Regions from separate parts of the Vibrio maritimus genome, predicted to be linked through region 1. Evidence: predicted binding sites of a transcription regulator. Region 1 holds the regulator's gene; each other region holds the start of a gene.
The links. The regulator CRP, encoded in region 1, controls carbon source genes, mostly activating them, when cyclic AMP is high. The targets are predictions, from matches to a motif close to TGTGANNNNNNTCACA.
Positions count from the first base shown of each region.

Region 2: nagE (N-acetylglucosamine-specific PTS transporter subunit IIBC) is a predicted target of CRP. The motif match lies at 2,069-2,084, and genes of this name have one in related genera.
Region 3: LY387_RS19445 (glycogen/starch/alpha-glucan phosphorylase) is a predicted target of CRP. The motif match lies at 5,920-5,935, and genes of this name have one in related genera.

Region 1 is NZ_CP090438.1:291,400-301,254, reverse strand. Features, by position in the region: gene LY387_RS01370 (ABC transporter ATP-binding protein) at 1-817, shown strand, start outside; gene LY387_RS01365 (TIGR02444 family protein) at 814-1,293, shown strand; gene LY387_RS01360 (LysE family translocator) at 1,283-1,879, opposite strand; gene LY387_RS01355 (PLP-dependent aminotransferase family protein) at 2,007-3,395, shown strand; gene LY387_RS01350 (hydrolase) at 3,392-4,369, shown strand; gene LY387_RS01345 (YheU family protein) at 4,443-4,655, shown strand; gene LY387_RS01340 (phosphoribulokinase) at 4,783-5,652, shown strand; gene crp (cAMP-activated global transcriptional regulator CRP) at 5,896-6,528, shown strand; gene LY387_RS01330 (DUF1338 domain-containing protein) at 6,601-7,392, opposite strand; gene astD (succinylglutamate-semialdehyde dehydrogenase) at 7,403-8,869, opposite strand; gene astA (arginine N-succinyltransferase) at 8,972-9,855, opposite strand, start outside.
Region 2 is NZ_CP090439.1:968,564-978,418, reverse strand. Features, by position in the region: gene LY387_RS20780 (hypothetical protein) at 1-543, shown strand, start outside; gene LY387_RS20775 (universal stress protein) at 1,177-1,608, opposite strand; gene nagE (N-acetylglucosamine-specific PTS transporter subunit IIBC) at 2,160-3,617, shown strand; gene LY387_RS20765 (hypothetical protein) at 3,753-4,496, opposite strand; gene cfa (cyclopropane fatty acyl phospholipid synthase) at 4,916-6,058, shown strand; gene LY387_RS20755 (cellulose-binding domain-containing protein) at 6,498-9,092, opposite strand; gene LY387_RS20750 (hypothetical protein) at 9,491-9,727, shown strand; gene LY387_RS20745 (hypothetical protein) at 9,809-9,855, shown strand, end outside.
Region 3 is NZ_CP090439.1:645,719-655,573, reverse strand. Features, by position in the region: gene phnE (phosphonate ABC transporter, permease protein PhnE) at 1-410, shown strand, start outside; gene phnE (phosphonate ABC transporter, permease protein PhnE) at 407-1,276, shown strand; gene LY387_RS19460 (Qnr family pentapeptide repeat protein) at 1,592-2,242, shown strand; gene LY387_RS19455 (hypothetical protein) at 2,319-2,795, shown strand; gene malT (HTH-type transcriptional regulator MalT) at 2,861-5,569, opposite strand; gene LY387_RS19445 (glycogen/starch/alpha-glucan phosphorylase) at 6,111-8,564, shown strand; gene malQ (4-alpha-glucanotransferase) at 8,682-9,855, shown strand, end outside.

The sequences.
Region 1 (9,855 bases):
TAATTACTCTCAAGGCGTTAAAATTGGTTACTTTGCCCAGCACCAATTAGAAACCCTGCACCCAGAAGAGACGCCGCTGCAACACATGATGCAAATCGCCCCGCAGCACACAGAGCAGCAGCTTCGTGATTACTTGGGTAGCTTTGGCTTTCAAGGCGATAAAGCGCTTGAAAAAGTCGCGCCATTCTCTGGTGGCGAGAAAGCCAGACTGGTGTTAGCGCTTGTCGTGTGGCAAAAACCAAACCTATTGCTGCTCGATGAACCAACCAACCACCTTGATCTGGATATGCGCCAAGCCTTAACGCTTGCTCTGCAAACCTTTGAAGGCGCAATGGTCATCGTCAGTCACGATCGCTACCTACTGCGCGCGACAACGGATGACTTGTACCTAGTGCACGATCGTCAAGTAGCACCATTTAACGGTGACTTGGTTGACTACTATAAGTGGCTGACTGAGCAACAAAAGATTGAGCGTAAAGAGGCTCAAGCTAATGAGCCAGACAAAACCTCAAATAACAGTGCCGCTGCCAAAAAAGAGCAAAAACGCAAAGACGCCGAGTTTCGTAAGCAAACCGCGCCAATTCGCAAAACACTGACAAAGCTTGAGGAAAAAATGGATAAGTTATCCGCCCTCATCGCTGAGGCAGAGGAGCAATTGTCTGATACTTCTCTGTATGATGCGGAAAATAAAGCTAAACTTAATGAAGTACTTGCCAAGCAAGCCTCCAGTAAATCCGAACTTGAAGAAGTCGAAATGGACTGGATGGCGCAGCAAGAAGTTCTTGAGCAGATGGAACAGGAATTCAATCAGTCATGACCCGCGAGCACGCATCTTCAAACCTCACTTTTGATCACCTATGGCAGTTCAGCCTGCAATACTATGGGGTGCGTGAGGTAAAAGAGGCGTGCTTAAATCTGCAAAATCACTACCACGGCAACGTCAATCTGCTGTTGCTACTGAAGTGTCTGGACGAACAGGCACTTCGCTTCAATGCCGAGGATTGGCATCATATTCAATCCTGTCTCGGTCGCACGGAAAAACTGCTGCATCAATTTCGTGATATTCGCCGCCAACTCAAGCACAGTGTGGTTGATAGTCTCTATCGTGAAGCGCTTGAATTTGAACTTAGCCTTGAGAAGCAGCAGCAATCCGACCTTGTTGATTGCATTAATGCGTTAACGCTCAGTCCGCAACAAGGTGAAGCACTGGTACTCGGCTACTGTCGCCAACTTGGCGCTGAGCATCTAGGGCTTGTCTTCGCCAAACCCGTCAGCGAACTCGCTACCAAATAAACACCACACATGACGCAGTAAGCAGTGCCATACTGGAGTTAAAGCGGCGCCATGCCGTGGGTGTTGCCAGCCAGCGGCGAATAAAGGTGCCAAAGCCTACCCATACGGACGACGTTTGTATCTGAACCAGCAAAAAGATCACCGATATCCCCACCAGCGACCACCAATAGTAGTCACCGCTCAATGCAAACGAACTCACGGCGGTGACCGACATCACCCAAGCTTTTGGGTTCAAATATTGAAATGTCATGGCTTCAAAGCAGGTCATAGGCTTGGCTTTGCTATCAGACTCTCCTTTGTTGATCCCAGCGGTGAGAATTCGCCAAGCCAAATACAGCAAATAGGCGCTGCCCAGCCATTTGAGAACTTCTTGGACCATAGGGTAGGTTTGGAAGATCACGCCGAGACCTGCACCATTCAACAGGATCAAGCTGATCAGGCCGAGACCAATCCCAAGAAAGTGCGGGATCGATCTAACATAGCCAAAGTTAGCGCCCGACGCCGTTAACATGACATTGTTAGGACCCGGCGTCCCCGTCATGACCACGGCGAACAATGCCACTGATAGCAAAAATGACCAATCCATCCTTTTTCTCCTATTGCCACAAAATTGTATCGGTACAATTTTCACAAATACGTTGATTTATTGTTAATGCGAGCTCAAAATAACCCTAACAAAGCGATAAACCAGACGCAAAGGATTTATTGTCACCATGACAATCGAGACAATTACCGTATTCAAGCAAGATCCAGCGCCGATCTACAAGCAGATCGCCGATCAGATCGCCACGATGATCGAAGAGGGCGATCTTAAAGCAAACAGTAAGCTGCCTACTCACCGCTGGCTTGCAGACAAGCTCGGTGTCACGGTCGGCACCATTACTCGAGCCTATGCGGAGGTAGAACGAAGAGGCTTAGTAGAGGCAAAAGTGGGGGCTGGCACCTATGTCTCCGATACCAGTAAACCAAGCTGGGTGTTCGAGCAAAGCACAGTGGCACAAGGCGAAATGAATTTTGGCTATAACATTCCGCCTCTGCTCGACAGAGGCGATATGCTAAAACAAGCCATGCAGCGCATCTCAAGCTCGAACTCGCACCTCAACCAATTGATGCTTTATCAGCCACCCGCTGGACTTGATGCACACCGCAGCATTGTCGCTAAATGGCTCAATGAAAAAGGCATCAAGCTCGCCGCACATAGGATGTTGTTCAGTTCAGGCGCTCAGCATGCGATTCAAATGGTGCTCGACACCTTCACTCGCGCAGGCGATACCGTCTTAGTCGAAAAGTACACCTACCCTGGCGTGATTAGCTTGGCGCGTCAGAATCAGTTGACGCTCAAGGGCGTAGATATGGATGAGTTCGGCATCACGCCAGAGTCTCTAGAGGTTTGCTGCCAACGCTACTCTCCGCGTTTTATCTACTTAACACCCACACTTCAAAACCCAACCACCGCCATTATGCCTGAAGAGCGCCGCCGCGATATCTTGCGTATCTGTGAGTCCTATGATGTCTACGTGATTGAAGATGAAATAAACGGCCTGCTGCTAGAAAAAGCCCCTGCGCCCATGGTGAACTTCGCGCCTGAGCGGGTTATCCATATTGGTGCTTTCTCAAAGTGTCTCGCACCGGGTTTGCGAGTGGGTTATATGAGCGCTCCAGAAAAGCTGTATCAGCACCTCGTGATGACACTGCAAAACCATAGCTGGATGATAAGCCCGCTGCTCACTGCCCTAACCTGTGAGATGCTGACCTCAGGTGATGCCGAGCGTAACCTCAACATCATTCACAATGAGATGAAAAAGCGCATCGCTGTTGCAGTAGACGCACTGAGCGAGTTTAACCTTCGTTACCAGCAAGGTGGGTTTCATGTTTGGCTAACTCTACCTGAGCACTGGCGACTGAGTGAGTTTGTCAGCAGAGCGGCAGAGCAAGGCGTTATCGTCAAATCAGGTGAGCTGTTCGCACCTCCTGGCGGTTCCGTCGCGCCTGCGGTGCGTCTGTCGCTTAGCTCACCTCAAACGATCGAACAGCTACAATTAGGCGTAGATACTTTAAAAACATTACTACAATCCAATCCCGTAAGTGAATTTACGTTATGAGCAGCAAACACTTTATCGCCGCCAAAGGGCTAGCCAATCCACACATCCAAACGCTTATCCCACGCTTTGTGCGCCGCAAAGCTTTGTTTGAGCCAATTTGGGAAACGCTCGACACCCCAGATGGGGATTTTGTCGAGTTGGCATGGAGTGAAGATCCCCATGGAAAAAGTGCCCAAGGCAAGCCTGTGTTTATTCTATTCCATGGCTTAGAAGGCTGCTTTTACAGCCCCTATGCCAATGGACTGATGCACGCCTTTGCTAAGCAGGGCTGGCTGTCCGTCATGATGCACTTTCGCGGCTGTGGGCCGAATCCGAATCGACTTGCCAGGGCTTATCATTCCGGTGAGATTGGTGACGCAAGACAGTTCATTGAGCTTTTGGATCATCGTTACCCAAATAGTAAAAAGGTTGCCATAGGCGTTTCCCTTGGCGGCAATATGCTCACCAACTATCTTGCTCACTATGGTAATGATACTAAGCTGAATGGTGCGACCGTCATCTCTGCCCCGCTCGACCTCGCAGCGTGCGCGAGACGTATAGAACAAGGCTTCTCTAAGGTCTATCGCTCTTACCTGCTCAGCTCAATGAAAAAGAATGCGCTTAACAAACTTCATCTACTGAGTGAAGTTCTCGGGCTGACCGAAGAGCGCATCAAGAACATGAAAAAACTCTACGAGTTCGATGATTTGATCACTGCACCTCTGCATGGATTCAAAGGTGCCGATGACTATTATCAGCGCTGCTCTGGTCTACCTCGCCTACGAGAAATCACGGTACCGACCCAGTTTATTCATGCCAAGGATGACCCCTTTATGACACACGAGGTCATTCCAACCTTTACACTTCCCAACCATATCGACTACCAATTGCTTGAGCGAGGTGGTCATGTCGGTTTTATGACTGGCAGTCTCAGGCGCCCGCGTTTTTGGCTAGAAGAGACCCTGCCAAGTTACTACCAGCATCTGATTGATTAGCCAAAAAGAGCAACCACACCATTTGTGAATCAGCAGTGGTATAATCCTGCGGTCATAGAATTGAGAGGTATTTATGATCATCCCATGGCAACAAATTGACGCAGATACGCTGGATAACCTTATTAAAGAGTTCGTGCTGCGCGAGGGCACCGACTATGGTGAGTCGGAGGTGTCGCTAGACGACAAGGTTCGCCATGTTCGCAGCCAACTCGAGAGCGGTGAAGCCGTCATCGTGTTCTCTGAGCTGCACGAGACCGTCGACATTAAATCTCGTCGCGCGCTGTAATTTTTCGGTAGCGACGTAAGTAGCTGCTATATTGAAAGGCTATTGAACTGAAATTGGCCCATAAGGTCTAACTCCTTATGTGAGTTAGCAAATTTATAACGACAATTACAAATACACAGGAAGTGTTATGTCAGCAAAACACCCGATCATTGCTGTAACGGGCTCCTCTGGAGCTGGAACGACAACAACGTCAGAAGCATTCCGCAAGATGTTCAACATGATGAGCATCAAGCCTGCGTTTATTGAAGGTGACAGTTTTCACCGTTTTACGCGTCCAGAGATGGATATCGAGATCCGCAAGGCAAAAGAGCAAGGCAAACACATCAGTTACTTTGGTCCTCAAGCCAACGATTTCCCAGCCCTAGAAGAGTTTTTTCGCAACTATGGGCAAAATGGTACGGGGCAGTTTCGCCGCTACCTGCATACCTTTGATGAAGCCGTACCCTACAACCAAATGCCAGGCACCTTTACCCCGTGGCAAGACCTGCCAGAAAATAGCGATGTACTATTTTACGAAGGCCTGCATGGCGGCGTCGTCGACGGTGATGTGAATGCCGCTCAGCACGTTGACTTGCTGATTGGCATGGTGCCTATCGTTAACCTTGAGTGGATTCAAAAGTTCGTGCGAGATACCCGCGATCGCGGTCACTCAAGAGAAGCGGTCACCGATTCGATTGTTCGTTCAATGGATGACTACTTAAGCTATATCACGCCACAGTTTTCGCGTACTCACATCAACTTCCAGCGTGTACCCACCGTCGATACCTCCAACCCGCTCAACGCCAAAGGCATTCCGAGCTTGGATGAGAGCTTTGTGGTGATTCGCCTACGTGGTATCAAGAATGTCGACTTCCCTTACCTGCTCGCTATGATTGATGGCTCATTTATGTCTCGCCACAACACCATAGTGGTCCCTGGGGGTAAGATGAGTTTTGCGATGGAATTAATCGTCAGGCCAATACTTCAACAGCTCATAGAAACTGGCAAAATAGGTTAGGTTTTGTGAGCCGAATCTCGATGATTTTTTATACCGTGATCATGTGCACAGTTTTGTATAGATAAATGGGCTTATGACACGATTAAAATCAAGAAAAGTGGCGCAAAAAAGGATACTATTTCTTTGAAACAGAAGATCGCTTGCGCCATCTTCAAAGTGCTTTTATGCTAGTAAGTCTTAACAAACGGGCTTGCTAACAAATATGGAAAGCAGCAAGCATACCCTGCAGAGGAAGTAAGATATATGGTTCTAGGTAAACCTCAAACCGACCCAACGTTAGAGTGGTTCCTTTCACACTGCCACATTCACAAGTATCCATCGAAGAGCACGCTTATCCACGCGGGCGAGAAAGCAGAGACGCTTTACTACATCGTAAAAGGTTCTGTAGCGGTACTTATCAAAGATGAAGAAGGCAAAGAGATGATCTTGTCTTACCTTAACCAAGGTGACTTCATTGGTGAACTAGGCCTGTTCGAAGAAGACCAAGAACGTACAGCATGGGTACGAGCAAAATCACCTTGTGAAGTTGCGGAAATCTCATTCAAGAAGTTCCGTCAGCTTATCCAAGTTAACCCAGACATTCTAATGCGCTTATCTGCTCAGATGGCAAGTCGTCTACAAGTGACTAGCCAAAAAGTAGGTGACCTAGCGTTCCTAGACGTAACGGGTCGTATTGCACAGACGCTACTAAACCTAGCGAAACAACCAGATGCAATGACTCACCCAGACGGCATGCAAATCAAGATCACTCGTCAAGAGATTGGCCAAATCGTTGGTTGTTCTCGTGAAACAGTAGGTCGTATTCTTAAGATGCTAGAAGAGCAGAACCTAATTTCTGCACACGGTAAGACTATCGTGGTTTACGGTACTCGTTAAGAGCGCGTCGCAAGATTTAAAAAGCCACCTTCGGGTGGCTTTTTTGTTTTTGGGGTTTGGTATTTTTGGAGACTACTGATGCGTACTCTCAAAAATTTTGTCCGCCGAAGCAGCAACAAAGCCTTGATAGTAACTGCCATCGGCTAACTGATAGCGCTTAGCAAACTCATAGAATCCACCAGGAATCACCTGATCACCATCAGTAAATGCCACGGACACTTTGTCTGCCATCGTCGAGGATTGCTCCAAAAGAACCTCTGGTGAGCCTTTTACCTCACCACCTGATTCATTTATCGCAAACCCTGCATCACGAAGGTGCTGGTTTACGCCAACGACCTCGGCAAAGCGATCAAGCTGGTTCACGCTCACCGTAAAGTGATTCGCGCCATAACCATGAGCGGCAAGCCATGAAGCGTACTCACTTTCTTGCGCCAGTGTTTGGAAGTCTTGATAGCTTAGATCCCACAAGCGGCCACCATATAAAAACTCAGCAGAAGATAGCTTAGCGCTGTCCACCTGAGCCACTAGCTTGGCCACGATATCTTGTAGCGATTTAGAGCACTCTTCTACTCGCAATTCACTGATAAACACCTTAGGAAGCAAAGCATTGCTATGTTCTAGGTGAATCGCGGTCAGCTTTTTGGATTCAAAATCGTAATGGCCACTCACCTCGTAACCAAGGTCTAGAAACGGCTTAGCCAGCGTGTCGATACCCAGCGGTGCAACATTAAAGGTTCGCAGAGCAATATGGTCATTGATGAGCGACTCATCTTCTCTCAGCAAGTCATGAACCTTGTGAGCTGAAGGACATAAGCGAGTAATGTAGTCTTGCCACAAATGGCCAAATAACGCGTCAACAGTCATATCCAGATCCTTATAGTTCAATGCCAGGGCTCAGCGTCGCAGGAAGAACGGTGTTATCGCCTTCCATCGATGCCATAGGGTAAGCGCAGTAATCCGCTGCGTAGAACGCACTTGGGCGAAGGTTGCCAGAAGCGCCCGGACCACCAAACGGCGCATCACCGCTCGCGCCGGTTAGCTGACGATTACGGTTTACAATGCCTGCTCGGATGTGGTCTGTGAAGTATTGCCACTCCTCATCGCGCTCTGAGATAAGACCTGCCGATAGACCAAATCGAGTGTCGTTAGCCAGTTCTACCGCTTGCTCTAGGGTCTCGTAGCGTAACAGTTGTAGCAGCGGCCCAAAGTACTCTTCATCAGGAAGCTCAGCGATATCTGTCGCATCTAGTAGTGCTGGGGTCACGAACGCCGCATTCAAGCGTTTTGCTTCGACTAAGCTCTTACCGCCTAGCTTCACCAGTTCAGCCTGCGCTGCAATAATATGGTCTGCGGCCTGCTCTGAGATCTGTGGTCCCATAAATGGTGCAGGCTCTGCAAACGGCTCATCAATGCGAATCTTCTTAATGGCTGACACTAAGCTTTCTACTAATTGATCACCTTTTTCACCAAATGGCACATAAAGGCGTCGTGCGCAGGTACAACGCTGTCCAGCACTGATGTAGGCCGATTGCAAAATGGTGTACACCGCTGCATCCACATCACCAAACGCTTCACTGACAACAAGTGGGTTGTTACCACCCATCTCAAGCGCCAGCATCTTGCCAGGTTGGCCCGCAAATTGACGATGAAGAATATGACCTGTATTGGCACTACCCGTAAACAACACGCCATCGATGCCCTTTGAATCAGCAAGAGCAATACCGGTTTCTTTACCACCTTGAACCAGGTTAATGACACCGGCAGGCAATCCCACCTCTTCCCAAATTTTCATCGCGATTTCACCCACCAGTGGTGTTTGCTCTGAAGGCTTAAAGACTACCGTGTTCCCTGCCAATAAGGCCGGTACGATATGACCATTCGGTAAGTGACCAGGGAAGTTATAAGGGCCAAACACTGCCATAACACCAAGGGGCCTGTGACGGAGGACAATTTGGTTTCCAGCAGCTTCGCGTTGGCTCTCGCCAGTACGTTGGTGGTAGGCACGAATCGAAATGGCAATCTTACCGGCCATTGCACCCGCTTCAGTGCGCGTTTCCCACAGCGGCTTACCGGTTTCTTTGGCAATCGCAATGGCGATCTCTTCACTACGCTCTTTAACCTTGTCGGCAAACGCCAGCACAATAGCCTCACGCTCAGCGAACGGTCTTTTTTTCCACTCAACAAACGCTTTACGAGCAGAAGATACCGCCTGCTCTACCTGCTCAGGTGTCGCCGATTGACCTTCCCAGATGATGTTATTGTCGTATGGCGACAGTGACTGAAACGCATCACCGAGACCTGCCACCCAGTTACCCGAGATCCATTGAGTTTGTTGAGACATAGTGAAATTCCTTTGGTCTTTGAAATGTGGCCGCTATTGGCGGCCATCTTATGCTTATTGCGATTTGTCTTATTGCTACTGATGTAGCGACGCGCTAAATGCCTATTGCGCCAACATGCGAACCATATCGCCCTCAGCAACATTGAGTGCATCGGCCGCTTCAGGAGACAGCAATACGGTGCCAGATTCCGCATCAAACGCGGCTTTAGCTGCCGTTGCGCGGAAGTGCTCAAATGAGGTGTTAGCAATCAGGTAGTCTTGCGAGCTGGTATGCTCAGATACCGATACCTTGGCACGGAATGAATCGCGCACCGCTTGGATATTGCGAAGGTCACATTCCACGGTTGGACCCGCATCGAAAATGTCGACATAGTTACGACAGGTAAAACCTTCGTTCTCAAGCAGTTTCAACGCCGGGCGCGTGTTCTCATGCACCTGACCGATAACCTCTTGAGCCTCTTTGCTCAGTAGGTTGATGTAAATCGGCAGTTTTGGCATTAAATCGGCAATAAAGCCTTTCTTACCAATACCAGTTAGATAGTCGGCTAAGGTAAAGTCGATAGAGAAGAAGTGTTCTTGAAGCCACTTCCAAAACGGAGAGTTACCCTCTGCATCCGACACACCACGCATCTCAGCAAAAATGGTCTTTGAGAAACGTTCTGGGTGCTCTGCCATCATCAAGAATCGGCACTTAGACATCAGGCGACCATTCAAACCACCACGAAACTCCGGACGCAAGAACAAGGTACAGATCTCGCTACACCCCGTGTAGTTATTACCAAACGTCAGTAGCTTCACCACGTTATTCACATTCAGCTTCGGTGATGAGTGCACCACAGTACTGATGTGATAAGAGTAAAAAGGAACATCCCAACCAATCGCACCTTCAATACCCGTTGTCCCTGCGACTTCGCCAGTTTCCGTATCGAAACCAACCATCAGGTAGCCTTCGTCGGTAGGCGATGTGACATCTTGCTTCGCAAAGC
Region 2 (9,855 bases), on a different replicon from region 1:
GGTATTTCAACCATCATGCACTTTGCAAACAACAGTCGCTGCTCAACTGCTCATGGAATAAACCTTGATCGTCTCATTTATATCGCTAGATATATTGGAAAAGAAACCTTGGCATCAGAACTCTCTACAGACTTTGTTGAGTTTCAGAAATACTGTGAACGCTTTGAAGAGCATAGCTATGACTACACGATCGATTCCAGTCCACTCATGGGGTTAACGGAGCATCAGGATGGTGACATAGAGTGGTCTCTCACCTCTTCCATCAAAACATGCGACATTGACGAAGCATTAGAAATGATCCGCAGATTCATCAACAAATACGACATGGAAATCAACCACAAAGCCACCTTTTATGAGTGGTTCATGCAGAATCAACAAGGTGACAGTGAAAAACTCACACAAGCCTTGGTCTCACATCACGACATGCAGAGTCTTTTAACTCCGAGCTATTTTGAATCTATGGGAGTCTCGAAGGATCTTGCTTCAAAACTCAGCCTAGATATTCGCACTAAAGCCAACAAAGCAGTGAGTCAGTTTCGATAGCTTACTCGCTAAGTTGATATCACGTTAGATAAAACAACGACCAGATGGAGAAAGAAACAAAAACTCCACTGGCCGTTGCTACCGAGTACAGTTCAAACAAAACCAACTCACACACGAAGATTTAATGTCTTACTCGGTAATAAAATAATAAGATTTAGCCTAGAAAAAATAAAGGTATAGATTTACACGAACTATGTGAAGAAAATTAATTAGCAAGAAGAAAATAAATAAGAAGAATGCGGCACCTGTCGGAAACGTCAGCAAAACCGACAGGGTGTCCATTGCCGCATATTTTTATGATTGGGTTTTCAGCACCATTAGTAAAAACTATACATATACCAACCTTTAATTTGCAAGAGTAAGACTGGTTGGCAATTAAAAGTGGCCGCCCTCAACCTATATTCTCAACACTACGTTTTAATCCGTAGAAATAAATCTCCTTGGATGACTAATCTTCCATGTCTTTTTTAGAGACAAATGAAATACAAGTAACACTTTGAGGGTCGGCCAATTCAATTAGTTTTTATTTCTGATTTTGCCCTGCATGTCTCACGACAGTCAATATATTCATATTAACACAATACGCCCTATTATATGTCTTGATATATTTAACAGTGCGTTCTGATTAATTGACTATTTGTCTAACCTAACCAACATCACGTCACACGGCATCATACGTACCAGTGACTCTGTCTCAGAGAACATTTGGGTAAATGCATTCGTTCTATGATGACCCATAATCAGTAAGTCAATATCATTGGTTTCAATCGCAGCGACGATTTCATTTTCTACACTACCTGCATAAAGCAAATGCTTACTGATCGGCATGCTCATAGTCTCGATAAGGTGCTTCATCTCATGCACCGACTCTTGATGGTCAGTGCTATCATAGGCTTTCAGATCAAGACCAACAGCGCCTTGATAGAACTCAGCCACATTCATATCGACATGAATAATACTTAGTGTCGCACCTGGGTAATGGCTGGCTACAGATTCAGCTTTTTGGAGCAAAGCTTGTGCTTGGTTATCAAAACCAACTGCAACCATAATATTTTTATATCCCATAATGACTTCCTTTATAGAAGATAGCTTTCGCTAGGAAAATAGTGGCAATCTTAGGAGGATGGGGCAAAAGGCATAACGCGAGTTAGCTTAACAATCACTGAGGTAATACCTATATTCGCCCCATCAAAAACGAGTACAGCATCGCTCAAAACGCCGAACTCGATTTCTCTACCTAATCTCTAATAGTAATAATTATAAATTTAAGTGTTATGAATTAATATCAAAACAAAATCAACCCTCGTTCAGACAAGCTAAACGTTAATAAGTAATATTTAGTCTTTGAAAGGGAGAAGATAAATAATTACTGACTGATGTTTAGCTAGATTAGCGATTGGGGGGGGTTATCGAAGAAAAATAGGTGAAATTAAATTCACATCATTATCTAACACTATAAATGGTATTGTATACATAATTTAAATTCAATAACTAACGACCCCATATTAACTTTTTTATTTATAAAAGTGACAAAACCCACAATCACAACATAGTTATTTTGCGACGCAAATTTAAAGGCGTAGGATTCGTTCGAAATTTAAGGCTATCTATCGGAGATGAATACAATGCTAGGGTATTTACAAAATGTGGGTAAATCACTCATGGTTCCAGTCGCCACACTACCAGCGGCTGCGATACTCATGGGTATCGGTTATTGGCTTGACCCAACGGGTTGGGGGGCAAACAGCGTTCTTGCTGCGTTCTTAATAAAGTCAGGTGCTGCGATCATCGACAACATGGCTGTGATCTTTGCGGTTGGTGTAGCGTTTGGTTTATCCAAAGGCAAAAACGGCTCTGCAGCGCTATCAGGTTTCATCATGTGGCTTGTCGTTACCACGTTGCTAGGTAAAGGTGTAATTGCACAGCTTAAAGGCATTCCTGTAGAGGATGTCAACATGGCTTTTGATAAAGTAGCAAACCAATTTGTAGGCATTGTGGTTGGTATTATCTCAGCAGAGATATACAACCGTACCTCACATGTCGAGCTTCCCAAGTTCCTGGCTTTCTTTTCGGGTAAGCGTCTTGTTCCTATCCTGACCTCTCTAGCAGGCATGGTACTCGCGTTTGTTCTAATGGCAGTTTGGCCGCCAGTGTTTGCTGGTTTACTCAAACTTGGCACAACGTTACAAGGCATGGGACCGGTTGGTGCAGGCCTATTTGGCTTCCTTAACCGTCTATTCTTATCTGTCGGTATGCACCACGCTTTGTACCCGGTATTTTGGTTTGATGTTGTAGGAATCAACGATATTCCAAATTTCCTTGGTGGCGCTCAGTCAATCGCCAATGGTACTGCAACACCTGGAGTCACAGGTATGTATCAGGCAGGTTTCTTCCCGATCATGATGTTCGGTCTGCCTGCTGCCGCACTTGCAATCTATCACTCGGCTGACAAAGTCAACCGCTCTAAAGTCTTTTCTGTCATGCTTGCAGCAGGCGCTGCCTCGTTCTTTACCGGGATCACAGAGCCGCTAGAGTTCTCGTTTATGTTCCTTGCACCTGCTCTTTACCTGATTCACGCGGTACTTACTGGTATCAGTTTATGGTTTGCAGCGCAGATGGGTTGGATGTCAGGATTTGGCTTCTCTGCTGGCTTCGTCGACTTTGTCCTAGGCACGCGTAATCCACTTGCAACACAATGGTATATGCTTATAGTACAAGGTGCTGTTTTTGCAGTGGTTTATTACTTTGTTTTCCGCTTTGCAATCGCTAAGTTCAATCTAAAAACATTGGGCCGCGGCGAAGTTATGGGTGAAGAAAATGAATCAAGTGACGAACAACTCGCAGCACAGTACATCAAGTTCCTTGGTGGCGATGACAATATTGTTTCCATCGACAACTGCATCACTCGTCTGCGCCTTCAATTGAAAGATTCCAAAGCAGTAAACAGCGATGAACTGAAAAAACTGGGGGCTGCTGGTGTGGTTGTAATGGGCGAAACTACGGTACAGGTTATTGTTGGAGTGGGCAAAGTAGACAAAGTTGCGACAGCAATGAAGCAGATCCACAAACACTAATTTTAAGAATTTTGTTCGGCTAGAGTTCCCCCTATGTTCTCGAAAAGCGATTAGTCACCGTTCTGCCGAACAAACCTAACAAAAAGGCCACGATCGTGGCCTTTTCTCGTCTCTATGCCCCTTAATGGGAACAACTTAGCGATCTCCATCCAAATCTGTGAAACCTCCAATTGTCATCAGGTCTTGCTCAGTTACATTGTAGTGTTGAGACTCCACTTTCGATAACCACTTCTCGGCATGTGCATACATGCGCTTTGGCATTGCTGGCAAGCCGCGTCCCGCCACTTCTTCGTCTAAGTTGATCTCTCCATTCATTACTGTCACTAGGTAACCAATTCCGTTCGGTGCTAAGTGCAGCAAGGCAATAATACGCTCTACCCCTTTCCCCCTATCAATACCTAATTTTGTTGGAATCATCCAGAGCTCATGTCCACTATCGGTGTAAGCATGAGTCATAGCCAGCTGCGTTCGCGTGATGAGCTGGTTTTTAAGATCTCTTCTCAGTCCATTCATTTCCTTGCGATAGTCCTGACTCTGAATCTTAAGCAGCCCGTTTCCTTTGGTTAATGCCTTATTCTTTTCCTTCAATCGCGCTATCTGCTCTTTAAGCTTCTTAGGGTTACTGCCTCCTTTTAACGACTTCACTTCTTCTTCAAGATTGGAAATTTTTATCTTTAACTGCTTCAGTTGTTCACTCAGCTTGTGGTCCGTTTCTGCTGGATCTACTTCTGATCTCGCGAGCTTACGCTCTAAAGATTGAATTTTGGTATGGGCATGGTCAAGCTCGCAGCTTCGCTCTAAGAGTTTGAGCTGTAATGATTCTAATACTTCACGCTGCTGCTCAAACTCATCCAATGCGTCTTGTAACTGTTCGAACATCTCACTCTCCTCTGCTTTTACATCTTCAGCAATTTCAATGAATACTCCTGTATGTTGTTAGAAACAAAGTAAATAGCCGTTTCTAACGGCAATAAAGAGCTCATCTATTCGATATAATCTATTGGAATGTTTAAGAAGACTAATTTTAAAAATAATGACAGTAAAGGATTTTATTAGAATTTAAAAACAATACTTGATGTTAAACTCGGTAAAACAACAGTTAAACAAAAATTGATTTTATAGCCACATTACAAATATTAGACTCACGCCATAAAAGTTAGCATATTAGCGTATTCATTCTCACATCAGTGAGCGCTTTATTTCTAATTGCTAACTTTTACTCAAACCGACAAACAAAAAATATATAACAATGAATGCATATTGTCGGTCAGTAGTCACCGAGGAGTAGTGTAATGGCACTGAATGAATATCGTATTTTTGAAAAACTCTTAAGCTCTGCGGATATCTGTCTAAATGGCGATCGTCCGTGGGATATTAAGGTCAAGGACGAAAAAATGTTTGACCGAGTCATCTGCGATGGGTCGCTGGGATTGGGTGAAACCTACATGGAAGGATGGTGGGAATGCCAAGATATTGCGGAGATGATTTCTCGAGTAATGTCGAATGACCTTGAGAGCAAGTTAAGTACAGGATTGAAGCTTGCTTTGGGTAGCAAGATTGGCAAAGCAAAAGTGAAGAAGTTGTTTAACCCTCAAAGTATTTGCCAAAGCAAAAAAGACATTAGCTTTCATTACGATATCGGAAATGATCTCTATGAAGCTATGCTAGACAAGCGCATGACGTATACTTGTGCGTATTGGAAAGACGCATCTACACTCGATGAAGCTCAGGAAAAAAAGCTGGATCTGATCTGCCGTAAAATCGGTCTTGATCCAGGTATGAGGGTGCTCGATATCGGCTGTGGCTGGGGTAGTTTAATGAACTATGCGGCTGAGAAATATGGCGTTATTTGTGATGGTCTAACGCTATCGAAAGAGCAAGCAAAAGCAGGTCAAGTGATCGCCGAAAGCAAAGGGTTGGATGTCAATTTCATCCTTCAGGATTATCGCGAATACCAACCTAAAGAAACTTATGACCGTGTCGTCTCCGTTGGAATGATTGAACACGTCGGTGCCAAGAACTATCGAGAGTTTTTTAAGGTCGCCAACACATTCATGAAAGAAGATGGTTTGTTCTTACTACACAATATTGGTTCATTTGAAACAACGACAACAACTGACCCTTGGATCAATAAATACATTTTTCCTAATGGCGAAATCCCATCACTTTGTCAGCTTAGTTCCGCCATGGAGCCGATGTTTAATTTAGAAGACCTACACAATATTGGTGAAGACTACGATAAAACGCTTGTCGCTTGGTATAAAAATTTCGATAAAGCCTATAATTCTGGTTCACTAGAACAGAGTAATATGTTCTATCGCATGTGGAAATATTATTTACTCAGTTGTGCAGGAGCATTTAGATGTCGACATTTAAGTGTCTGGCAAATGGTATTAAGTAAAGTTGGTACGCATAAATTAGAATGTGCGCGCGCTTCATAATGTTAACCAAACCTGTCTTCTTAGAGCGTGCATTAGCGTAGCCGGGTGCATAACATGCACTAGCGGAGTCCTCAAATAATCAGTTTGCACCTCTAGGAAGGCAGCTCTTCTCGAAAACGACGCGGAGTTTAGTACTCCACTGCCTTGCTAGAGAGCGACAAACCAATGCCTACAAACGCGATGAAGCAGTGCCCAATATGCCATAAGAAAAACGGTTACTTGCCTGCCCAAAAGACCCTGTTAGAGAAGTATTTCACCCATAAGTACACCAAAAAGTACCAATGCCAATACTGTTGCAATGTCTACTACTCACCCGTTTATAGTGCGAGTCGCAATAAAACTAGGTTCTAAACCACGAATAACATCATGTAAAAAGGCTTCCCGCTAGCAAACCCTAGTGTGGAAGCCTTTTCGCTTTACGAATATAGCTACTGATTCGTTATTGTGGATTTAGCCCCAGCGTTTGCAATACAAGCTTAAAGTTATCTTGTCGCTCTTTCACTGCGTGTACCTCACCGCTCACAGGACACGTGCTATCTGGGCAACCGCGGTTAACAATACCTGACACTGCATCAATAAACTCAGTGCCTTGCAGTCCGCCATCCACGTATTTCTTCAGCTCAGTATGATAGTTCCAAGCCGCATAAGGACCACCTTCATCATTGTAGGTTTGTACTGAAGAAACCCAGTAGAACAGACCTGCTATCCATTTGATTTCACGATTCTCCTCTGAACTACAGATCAAGCCAGGGTTTGAACAGAAATCAAGGTCAGCATAGAGAGGGTTTGCCGGCGGCGCTTCCACGACAACACCATTGACTGTCGTACCGACGGTCTCTGGATCCACATGAGAGCGCCCCATAAAGTGGTTGAGCGTACCGAAGTTTTGGCGACCAGTGGTTTGAATAACACCACGTCCCCACCAACCACAGCCTTCAACCGTTCCAGTAGTATCGCTGCCATCCCAAATGAACTTACCTGCCTTTTGACCTTCGTAAACTTTACAGTCCGCTCGCTCCCAAACTTGCTTTGAGCCATCAACTGTTGCAGGTACTTCCATACAGTGACCATCATTAGTCCAGCGACCAACGTTGCCATTCACCAATAAGCCTTTTTCTGCGAGCACCGAGTCTGGAGCCGCAAAAATAGGTGCTGGAGCCCCGTACCATTTCGCATTGGTCAGCGCACTGACTTCCATCTTAGGATCTCGAGGACAAGAATAAGGGTGATCAACACCTGTCACTGGGTCCATACCATAGTCCGCGTATTTTTGACCTAGCTGTCCACAACTTGCCGTCATTGGGTAGTTAACTGGCGCGCCGTATCGTACTTCTGACCAGTTGTTTTCATCACATGCGTTGTAACGAATGGTCTCTTGCATACTCTGCGATAAGAATGCCGCAATCGCGACTTTCGCATAGATGGCATTGGTCGCATCGTCTGCAGTGTCATCAATCAACCAGAACGTGTTCCCTGCCACACCTACATTGTGCATCGAGTTTAGACCCGCCAGGAAGTCCGCCCATTTATAAACTGTTGAAGGTGCCCAATTGCCCTGAGAGACTTCATACAAGAACGCTTGGTTGTTCATTGCATTCTCTGCACTCGTTAGCTCGCTATTCAGTGAGGCAATACGAGTAAGCGGTCCGTTGGTGATACTCTCGCCTACGTAATAAAGAGGCACGGTCGCCGTGTTGTAGGCTTCGATCTTATTGGTTAACTCAACTGTTTCAGAGTCAAACAAGATAGCAAATACATTGCTGTGTGCCGCTTTTCGAAGTTGACTGCTCGCTGTCGTCGCTCCCATAAAATAGGTGGCAGCTTGAGCCGTTGGCAACTGAGACAATAGCGCTGGCGTCTTAATATGATCAGAAACCTGTTTAACGTATTCCAGCGCATAGTGCCACTGCTCATCACTCAGAGCAGGTGTCGCGGCTGATTTAGTAAAGGCAATAAAATCGGCTTTATTCTGTGAGTCAGCTTGGTAAAGGGCAAAACTTGAAAGTAGATCTGCTGATTCAGAAGAAGCGGCGTTCCATACTGCTCGCTTGCCAGAATAAGTATTGTAAGCAAAGTCACCAATAGTTAATGTCCAACCGAAGGTTGCTTGCGGGGCTAGCGATGAGAGGACGAGATTATGAGCCTGAGCCAGACCCTGTGCATCATCAGTAAGTGAGTTGATGTCGTTGACATCGATTTGGCTCGAGGTCGAACTTACCGCTGCGGTCAATGCCTCTTTAACTGCGATGACACCAAGTGCTTGACCTTTGTCTGCACTTGCTACGTCGAGAAGATCGCTGCTAATGATGATGGAAGTGGAACCCGCTGAACTCGCCTCGTTAATCAAAGTGACAAAGGCATTGGTAAGTGCTGTCGTATCTGCCAATGACTGACTATCTACACCAGTCACCATTGTGTGTGATGGTGCCTCTAATGTCGCAGGACTTGCGACTACAAAATGATTTGGCCATCCACTCACCTCTAAGCGAACGGGGTCTAGAGGGTTTGGCAAGGATACTGCCGCTCCAGAACCGCCACCTGAGCCAGCGTCATCACAGGCAACATGGAGAGTCCAACTGCCATCACTACCCGGCAAAGACGATGTCCACCAGTTAGCTTTATAAGCAGAGTTGTCATTTACCATGATGTCACCCGCGTTCGCGTGGTCACCTTGGGTCCAATTTGGATAGACGTTGAAGTCGGCACATACACCGTCAGAAGGTCCAGGATCTGGGCTTGGGTCTGGCGTAGGATCAGGAGTTGGGTCCGGTGTAGGGTCTGGATTCGGATCCGGCGTTGGGTCTGGCGCAGTCCCGCTGACCAGTTTCCATGGCGAGTCCCACTCATTAGCGTAAGTATCGGTTGGACTTTGTCCTACTCCGACCCACCATTTCGCTTCATAAATAGCCCCATCCACTGTGACCTGTGTCCCACCTGCATAAGATTGAGTTGCATCGTACGGTTCTGCAGCGAGTAACTGCCCACTTAACACAATGCAGACCAAAGAGGTCGCTATCTTGTTCATCCTAAACATATTTTTACCTTTTCTAGTAGGGTACTGTCTTTTAAGAACATCGATATCAATCAACTCATATGATGTTCAATAGATAATTGCCAGTTAAAAATATGTTAACACTCAGAGGGGGAGCCATCAGATAATCTGCCTAAAAAGACACTTAATTGCGGCTGATTTCACACAAGATTTGTAACTATTCAGGTTGTTATTTTCTTTTTTAAAATAAGCCTTCCAAATTTAGAACAAGAATGGCGATGGATGATCGAAGCAAAACCTTCGATTTTGGCACTATTGCCTCTCTCAAAAAGTGCCAACCAGTGCGCCTAGTTGCAATAAAGCTGTCACAGTTCCTGTTTATCTTGCCTCTCAACCTTACAACAACATCCTTTTTAATGTTCTGATTCAAAGAATACAAAATGAACCAGCTTAAACACCCCACAGATGCAACCATTGTTCGCCTGCTTCAGCAGCAAGGCTGCATTAAAAGCGAAGCTCGCCAGAGACTTAAACGAGATGTCTACCAACTCGATAAAGACCAGATATCTAAAGTACAAAACTATGCCGAGCATTTTGGTATTAATGCGAAAGAGAAACTGATAGATGAAATTTTGGATCTCAGAAGAGAGAGATTAATTTCTCATTTGTCGAAATAGCGTTCACTTGCCTACATGCTTTCTTGACTTTACCCTAGGGGTAACCTTTATAGTTACTATATTCTGCTAGAAAGGTTTGTTATGCGCACCATCATTGCCAACAAAACATGGATCACATTGCTGAGTTT
Region 3 (9,855 bases), on a different replicon from region 1:
CTTATGGTGTAGGTACATTTCCCGGCTTCGTAGCCCTGACGCTTCATACTATTGGCAGCTTGACTAAGCTGTTCTATGAGTCGATCGAGACGGTTTCCGACAAACCGATTCGAGGGCTGACTGCATCTGGTGCAAGACCTATCCAACGCATTCGATTTGCATTCTGGCCACAGGTTAAACCGACGGTACTTTCCTATGTGTTCCTGAGATTTGAGATTAACTTCCGCTCGTCGACCATTCTTGGTTTAGTTGGCGCGGGAGGTATCGGACAGGAGCTAATGACAAACATTAGTCTGGGACGCAACGACCAAGTCAGTATTACGCTGCTTTTAATCATCCTGGTGGTGGCCATTATAGATACCACGTCTGGCGTACTGAGGAAGAAAGTGATCAATGGAGACAGCCAATGACTGAAATGACCCTTGAGCAAATCAAACAAGAAAACAAAGCCATTTTTGATAAACAGCGTCGTTACTTAATGGTCGTTGCCGCGAGTGTCGCTGCGGTTGTTCTCTATTATTTGGTGTTTTTCCACTTCTTTGGTGTGTCGTCTCAGCAATTTGAGATGGGTAACAGCAAGATCATGAGCTACTTCTTACACATGTTTGTGTGGCGCGACTTCTGGGATTGGCCATTTGGTTACTACTTCAAACAAATTGGTATCACGCTGGCGATCGTGTTTGGTGGTACGCTAACGGCCTCGTTGGTTGCTCTGCCACTGTCATTCCTAGCAGCTCGAAATGTGATGACAGGACCGTTTCGACTGATTGCGATCATGATGCGCCGTATCTTTGATGTTTTGCGTGGTATCGATATGGCGATATGGGGGATGATCTTTGTTCGTGCAGTGGGTCTTGGCCCACTTGCTGGTGTGATGGCGGTGTTTATCCAGGATCTAGGTCTGTTTGGTAAACTCTACGCAGAAAGCCACGAAGCGGCTGATAAAAAGCCATCACGCGGCTTAACAGCAATGGGTGCCAATAACCTGCAGAAACATCGATTTGGTATCTTTACTCAATCGTTTCCGACTTTCTTGGCGTTGAGCCTGTATCAGCTAGAGTCAAATACTCGCTCGGCTGCGGTTCTTGGCTTTGTAGGTGCTGGTGGTATTGGTCTGGTCTATGCTGAGAACATGCGACTATGGAACTGGGATGTGGTGACCTTTATCACCCTAGTGCTTGTCGCCATTATCATGGGACTAGATAAGGTCTCTAGCGTCCTAAGACAAAAATACATAGTGGGTGAAAACATCGCCCTGTACACCCCGACTAAATAAGCTTTTGGGCGCTGACGTCAAGGTGTTAGTTTCAAGGTGTTAGTTTCAAGGTACTAATTTCAAAGCCAGCAACGTGACATGCTGGCTTTGTGATTATTGGAGAGGTGACCTCCTGTAAGCCTCTTTAGCGCTTAAAACTTTTTTCATCATCTGAGCGCCCGCTCAATCAAAAATACCCCCTAAAAGTGGCCGAATGACCCCTTAAGATGGCGATTTTTGGGTGTCTTAAGCTGCTGTTTTTAAAGGTTTTGTTTTTGTCGATTCCAATGTCGTCAGATGCTAGTCTTCAACCATACGAACTAGAAGACAAAAGCTATGAAAGACAAAATTTTTGAACACCATGATTTCAGCCATCACGATCTCTCTGGGGAAATTTTCGAGAACTGCCAATTCTACCAGTGTGACTTTTCTCGCGCCGACCTCTCAGAAGCTCGCTTTGAGCGCTGCAAGTTTATTGAACCCTTGGATTTAGAGGGGTGTCATTTTCAATACACCAATTTGAAAGATGCCAGCTTTAAGTACCGTCAGATGGCGATGTGCAATTTTGAAGGGGCGGACTGCTTTGGCATCGAGTTTAGAGAGTGTGACCTGAAGGGTGCAAACTTTGCGAGAGCACGCTTTGCCAACCAAGTGAGTCATACCATGTACTTCTGCTCGGCTTACATCACCGGATGCAACCTGTCCTACACCAATTTCGAGCGCATCATCATTGAGAAATGTGACTTGTTTGAGAATCGTTGGATAGGTGCAAACTTGCAAGGCGCGTCTTTTCGCGAATCGGATTTGAGTCGCGGCGTTTTTTCTTCTGATGCTTGGTCACAGTACCGTTTTCAAGGCGCTGATTTATGCCATGTAGAACTTGAAGGATTGGACCCAAGACGGGTTGATCTGACCGGTGTTAAGATTTGTGATTGGCAGCAGGCACAGCTATTAGAACCACTAGGCTTAATTGTGATGCCTGCCTAAATTGGACGATGTTTTCGCAGGAGAAAACAAGAGATTCACTACAATTTATAAAATATAGTCAACACAAGGATGTGTCATGAATAAAACCATGGTCTTGGGGCTAACTGCAGCGCTGCTGGTCGGTTGTGGAGAACCGAAGAGCCAGCAAGAGAACCGTTTGGCGATTACACAGCAAAATGTGTCGGGCGCTTGGCAGTGTGATTACAAGCTGACTGACATTAAAACTAAAGTGCATGTAGCTTACGGTAATAATGGTGAGTTTAGCGGACGGGTATTCTTGAATTTTCCTATAGCGACGGGTAAAGGTGCTGCTCGAGTAGAGCTGATCACCAGTGGTCACTGGTCATTGCAAGGGTCGACGATAACGGAAGAGTTTGAAGTGCTGGCATTGGACAGCACCAGTTCATCTGGGCATGAACTCTCAGAAACAATAGAGAAGGAATTAAACGATATTCACCTGCTTAGCACAGAGGTTTCAGTATTAACGGAGAGTTCTATGGTCCTTGTTGATGCGAAGGGAGAGGAGACACGCTGTCATCGTAGGCAAGTCTAGAAAAATAAAAAACGCCCAGTAAAAAATACTGGGCGTTTGCTTTTGTGGTTTGTGTTTGATTAGGATTAGTACCCCATCAACTGCAGCAAGTTCTCAGCAGTGCTGATTGCCTCTTTACGATTGGCAATGTTGAGCTTTTGATACAGGTTACGAATGTGAGTCTTAATCGTTGTGCCTGCTACATCCAGTTCTTGAGCAATCTGTTCATTGCTAAAACCAGAGTATATCAAACCAAGAACCTGCCACTCACGCTGGGTTAGCGGGCTAGTACGTACTAACTCAGGGATGTTCGGGTGGTTGACCAGCTTTTCAACAAACTCTTCGTTAAAGTGCACTGAGCGACTACGCTGAGTGGTGTTGATGTCTTTCATCAGCAATTGAGCGCGGTGACGCTCGAGATCACCCAAGTCAGACTTTGAAACCAAGTTAGCAAGCAAGTGGCCAATGGTAGCGCCATCAATGAGGAAGTTACCGATCATGCCTGTCTGGTTAGTAAGTACTAACGCTTCTTTCAGGAGTTCTTTCGCTTTCTCTTCGTTACGGTTGTGGACGTTGAGAATCGCTTCGACGATAAGGTTGCGATTACGATCAGTGACGAGCTGATGCTGTTTCGCTTCTTTATCGAGGAAGTCGAGCGTAACCTGAGCTTGCTCATACTGACCAAGGTTTATTTGCGCTCTGGCAATGTTACGCCACTGCAACTGTGAGAAGTGGTTACACGCTTCTTCTGGTCTAGTCGCGGTTTCTAGCCACTGCTCAATCGATTCAATGTCGTTTCTCGCTTGCCAGTATAGAAGCAGTGATAGAGATGCGTTCGCGGTCCAATCAACGTGGTAAGTCGATTGCTTCATTAGGTGCTGTATCTGCTCAATGACTTTTGAAGCTTTGTCTAGCTCACCTCGACCAATCGCGATGCGTGCAATCATAGAGTAGCTGTGTAGGTGTTTACTTGGGTCGATGTTACCTAGCACATCGATGCCCTTATACGCACACTCTTCCGCTTCATCTAGGCGGTTCCAACACCAGAGTACTTGCGCACGCACTCGAAGCAAGAACTCGTGCATAGGTACTTGATGCAGTTGTTGTTCTTCAATCAGTTTGAAGGCACTTTCTTGGATCTCAAAAGCCGCTTGAACATAGCCTTGTGCGATCAGGATTTCACTTTGCTGCAACTGAGCCCATAGCGCCTGATGGTAGACATGGTATTGCCTCGCTAGTTTCTCAGTTTGCTGCATCATTGACAGCGCACGGCTGAGGTTGCCGATCACGTGGTTAACCTCACCGACGACAGAGGTCGCCACAATTCGGCTGCGATACTCAGAATGATCTAGCTCACTTAGCGCGAGTTCTGCAAGCTCAATCGCCTTATCAGGAGAGTTCTGGTTAATAGCAACTTGTGCGCGTAACGCGTGGAACTCGCCTTCCTCTTTTGCCGTTAGTTTGACTTGGCGATCCGCCATTTCAGCGTCGGCCTTGGCAATCAGTTCACCAACGTCGTTGTATCTGTGCTGACTTTGAGCAAGCCAAGCTTGCAGCATACACAGCTTAGGTTGGCTGTAGAGCTGGTCAGCAGAGAGTACATCAATCGCGTCTTCAAGCGTTGCCAGTTCACCGTGGTTGAACATCTTCCAACCAAACTCAAGCAGTATTTCAGCCACTAAGTCGTTGTTATTCGCCAAGCGAGCGTGTCGAAGCGCTTGATGTGGCACTTTTTGCTGCAGCCATGCGTTTGCGGCTGCTAGATGCAACTCATTTTCTTGCTGAGGAATACGCGCTTTACGCTCATGAGATAAGAACTCTGCAAATAGGTTGTGGAACCTAAACCAGTTGTTCTCACCTTCAAGCGGGTAAATAAATAAACCAAAGCGGTTGAGCGATTCGATCATACTAAGCGCGTCGTCACGTTTGGTCAGTGCGGTGACCAAGCTGTCGTTAAAGTGATCGAGTACTGAACACTGCATCAGGAAGTGGCGAGTCTCTTTATCAAGAAGGTCGAAGACCTCTTCAACGAGGTAGTCCCAAAGGTGTGCATGGTTGAACTGAGACATAGTTTCTACTGACTGCGCCAGGGTGCGTTTTTGATGCTGGGCCTGCAATGCAAAAAGCTGCAGAGCAGAAGGCCAACCCTCAACATAGGTGCGCAGTGAGTTAGCGGTCTCATTATCAATTTCACTGGCCAGTCGCTGACTAAAGAAACGCGTTGTTTCTTCGGTATCGAACGCTAAAAGCTCATTGCCAATTTCAATCATCAGATCGCGTACGCGCAAATTCGCCGTCCCCAGCGGCGGATTTCCACGACTTGTCACCACGAGCGTGATGTTATCTGGCATGTGCTTAAGGAAGAAGCGCATTGCTTCATGAATTTCTTCGTCAGTAATCAGATGGTAGTCATCTAAGACGATGTAACACTCGTGGTGATAGCTAGTCAGCTCGGCAAACACTTCGCTAAAGAGAGAATGCAGCGATGAGAACTGTCGACGTTCTGCCAGCTTTTGTGCGTTAGGACAGGTGTTGTTGGTGGCCTTGTTGATGGCCTGCAGCAAGTAGTTAACGAAACGGAACGGATCATTGTCGCTTTCGTCGATGCTGTACCAACCTACATGTGGTTTATCCGATAGCCATTGCGCGGCCATAGTCGTTTTACCGTAACCTGCAGGCGAGCGAAAAAGAACGAGTTTATAAAAGGGAGCCTGTGCAAGCAGATCTAATACTCGAGGGCGAACGATGGCGTTGTGCAAGCGGCCTGGTCGAGTCAGTTTTGAAGGAATCCACATAAGATATTTCCTACTAATTATTGTTTCTACTCCTCAAGGAGGAGGGAGCGTTTACCACAGCTTTATAGAGCAGCCTCGATGTTATGAAACAGTAGGTTATACAGTGTTTGATCGAGCGCTAGATTTTAATTATTGCGTGTCCCACACCCCAACTACGCCTCATATATGTGAAGTTCGTCACTTATTGGTACGCATTCGAAAGGGTATTGGTCAGCCATGTATACAAAATTTCAGATTTTTTGGGGGCTTTTTTACGGCTAACTGTGATCTCAACAGCAATTTTTGTATTTAGTCACCGATGCGATAGTAAATGTTTCTTCGATAGCGCTTAGATTAAAAACTGAGCTTGGCGTGATCGCTATCACCAGAAAAAACCGAATCCAATATCGGAATGGGACATCGATCACTTAGTGAAGGGGAGTACGCCCCCTACGCCCTCCTCACTCATCCTTCAGGGAGTCGGACTTAGGAGGATGTTTATGGATACGTCACCATGCACGATATGTGACAGATGGATAAAACTTGAAAGTGAGATTTCGTAATGAAACCTGCGCAACAGAAAAAATTTGATAAAGCTTCTTTCCAAGAAAGTGTTAAGAAACACCTATCAGCAACTTACGCAACGACAGTAGAAACTGCGACTGAACGTCAGTGGTATCTAGCAATGGGTCGTGCGCTTGCTGAGCTAACGACTTTTGACCTGCTTGAAACTGAAGCAGATGAGCGCATCAAGAGCGCAAAAAGCGTTAACTACCTATCTCTAGAATTCCTAATCGGTCGTCTAACCGGTAACAACCTAATCAGCATGGGTCTTTACGATCAAGTAACTGACGCAATGGCTGAGCTAGGTCACAACCTAACTGACCTTCTAGAAGAAGAGCGTGACCCATCACTAGGTAACGGTGGTCTAGGTCGTCTAGCAGCATGTTTCATGGATTCATGTGCCGCTCAAGAATTCCCAACTGTAGGCTACGGTCTTCACTACGAATACGGTCTATTCAAGCAATCTTTCGAAGATGGTCGTCAAAAAGAAGCACCAGATGCATGGCGCGGTGTTGAAGGCTACCCATGGGAAGTAGCTCGTCCAGAACTCGCACAAGAGATTGGTTTCTTTGGTCACGTTGAAGTTGTAAACGTAGGTGGCAAAGAAGTTCGTAAGTGGGTTCCAGGCATGACGGTTAAAGCAATGCCTTGGGATCTACCCATTGTTGGTTACGAATCTGACACTGTATACCCGTTACGTCTTTGGGAATGTCAAGCAATCGCACCATTCTCTTTAGAAAGCTTCAACAACGGTGACTACTTCGAAGCACAGCACGCGCTAATCGATGCGGGTAACATTACTAAGGTTCTATACCCGAACGACAACCACGAGAAAGGTAAGACACTGCGTCTAATGCAGCAGTACTTCCACTCAGCTGCGTCTGTACGCGATATTCTGCGTCGTCACGAGGCTGCAGGTTACACACTGGCGGATCTTCCTAAGCAAGAAACTATTCAGCTTAACGACACGCACCCAACGATCGCTATTCCTGAACTAATGCGCATCCTTCTTGATGAGAAAGGTTTGAGCTGGGATGACGCGTGGGCGATTTCTTCTAAGACTTTCGCATATACAAACCACACACTACTTCCAGAAGCACTAGAGACTTGGTCTGAGTCGCTAATCCAGCGTCTACTTCCACGTCACATGGAAATCATCTTTGAAATCAACCACCGCTTCCTACAAGAAGTACGTGCAATGTGGCCTGGCGACGGTGAGAAGCAAGCGAAGCTTTCTATCATCCAAGAAGGTTTCCACCGCATGGTTCGTATGGCTAACCTATGTGTTATCGGTTCATACGCAGTAAACGGTGTAGCAGCACTTCACTCTGAGCTAGTGAAAGCAGACCTATTCCCTGAGTTCCATGAGATGTACCCAACTCGTCTACACAACGTAACGAACGGTATCACGCCACGTCGTTGGTTGAAGTTCTGTAACCCAGGTCTTTCTAAGCTAATTACTGAAAAAGTGGGCCCAGAATGGCCAGCGAAACTAGAGCAGCTAGAAGGCATTGCTGAATACGCAACAGACGCGAAATTCCAAAAAGAATTCATGGCTGTAAAGAAAGAAAACAAACAGCGTCTAGCTGATTGGGTTCTGGAAAACATGGGCATCGAGTTAGACACAAATGCTATCTTTGATGTGATGATCAAGCGTCTGCACGAGTACAAGCGTCAGCAGCTAGATTTGCTACACGTGTTGTCTCTATACCACCGCCTATTGAATGACCCAACATTTGATATGGCTCCACGTGTTGTCTTCTTCGGTTCTAAAGCGGCACCTGGCTACCACCTAGCGAAAGAGATCATCTTTGCGATTAACAAGGTTGCTGAGAAAGTAAACAACGACCCACGCCTAGGCGGTAAGCTGAAAGTGGTATTCATCCCTGACTACCGTGTAAGCATGGCTGAAATGTTGATTCCAGCTGCTGACGTTTCTCAGCAAATCTCTATGGCAGGTAAAGAAGCATCAGGTACGGGTAACATGAAGATGGCTCTTAACGGCGCACTTACTATCGGTACGATGGATGGTGCTAACGTTGAGATCCGTGAAGAAGTCGGTGACGAGAACATCTACATCTTCGGTCTTGATGTTGATGGTGTGAAACGCACGCAAGCTGCAGGTTACAACCCATACGACTACTACAACGCTGACCCACTATTGAAAGCATCTCTAGACCTACTACTAGGTGATGAGTTCACTCCAGGTCAACCAGGTCTACTACGTGCAACGTACGACAGCCTACTTGACGGTGGTGACCCATACCTATGTCTAGCAGACTTCGCATCTTACGTGAAAGCGCACGAAGACATGAGCAAACAGTACCAAGACCAAGCTGGTTGGGCTAAGAAAGCGATTCTTAACACCGCATTGGTTGGTAAGTTCACATCAGACCGCTCAATTCGCGATTACGTGAACAACATTTGGAAACTAGAATCAGTTTCTCGTTAATAAATAAAATTAAGGTACCTCAGTTCCTTTAGGGACAGAGGTACCTTGGCTTTTTACTTTAAAATTAATAATAACCCTACCGATTTGAAGGTTAAGAGAAGTCCTTCGGAGAGAGCGATGACAGAACAAACAGCATTAAAACAAGTTGCTGAGATGGCAAGAATAGCCGACAGCTACGTAAGTGCGTGGGGCGACGAAGCCAGAGTTGAGGACGAAACCATTCTTCGTCTGCTTGCGTCTTTAGGCTACGACACGACTAATGATGAATCACTACTAAAATCTGCAGAGAAAAAGCATAAGAAGGAAGTGCTAGACCCTGTACTGGTTGTTAAAGACGGTGATGCCGTTGAAGTAGAACTTCATTTAGGTGTGAGCGCGAGAGAAAGCGATTTCAGCTGGCGTCTAGAGACTGAGCAAGGAGAAGTACTTGAAGGCTATCTTCAATCTCAGATCGTTCGTGATGAACGTGCTGAGGGTGGCCCTTTAGTATTTGCGTTACCAAACAACCTTTCATGGGGTTACCACAAGCTTTACTTAGAGCGTAAGCGCCGTAAAGCTCCTTACGAGATGACACTTATCCGTACTCCGCGTGCTTGTTACAAACAAAGTGCGATCGATGAAGGTAAAAAGCTTTGGGGTCCAAGTATCCAGCTTTACACGCTTCGTACTCAGCATAACTGGGGTATCGGTGATTTTGGTGACCTTAAACAGCTTGTAGCGGATATCGCTGCACGTGGTGGTGACTTTGTGGGTCTTAACCCGATTCACTCATTGTTCCCTGCTAACCCAGAAGGTGCGAGCCCATACAGCCCGTCTTCTCGCCGCTGGTTGAACATTCTTTACATCGACGTTAGCTCTGTCGCAGAATTTGCGCTAAGTGCAGATGCACAGCAAATCGTTGGTGGCTCTGAGTTCCAAGCACGCCTTCAAAAAGCGCGTGAGTCACACTGGGTGAACTACACCGAAGTGGCTGAGCTTAAGATGAGCGTATTGCCACTGCTATTCGATGAGTTCAAATCTCGTCACCTAGACAAGCAGTCTGAGCGCGCAAAACTATTCCTAGACTTCGTTGAGGCAGGCGGTGAAAGCCTACTTCATCAAGCCGCATTCGATGCGATCCACGCTGAGCTTCACGCAGAAGACAGCAACATGTGGGGTTGGCCGGTATTCCCAGAGAAGTACCGTCGTTTTGAAAATGCAGCGACGCAAAAATATATTGCTGATAACCAAGATAAAGTTCAGCTTTACATGTACTTGCAGTGGATTGCTGATGTTCAAATCAATGAAGCTC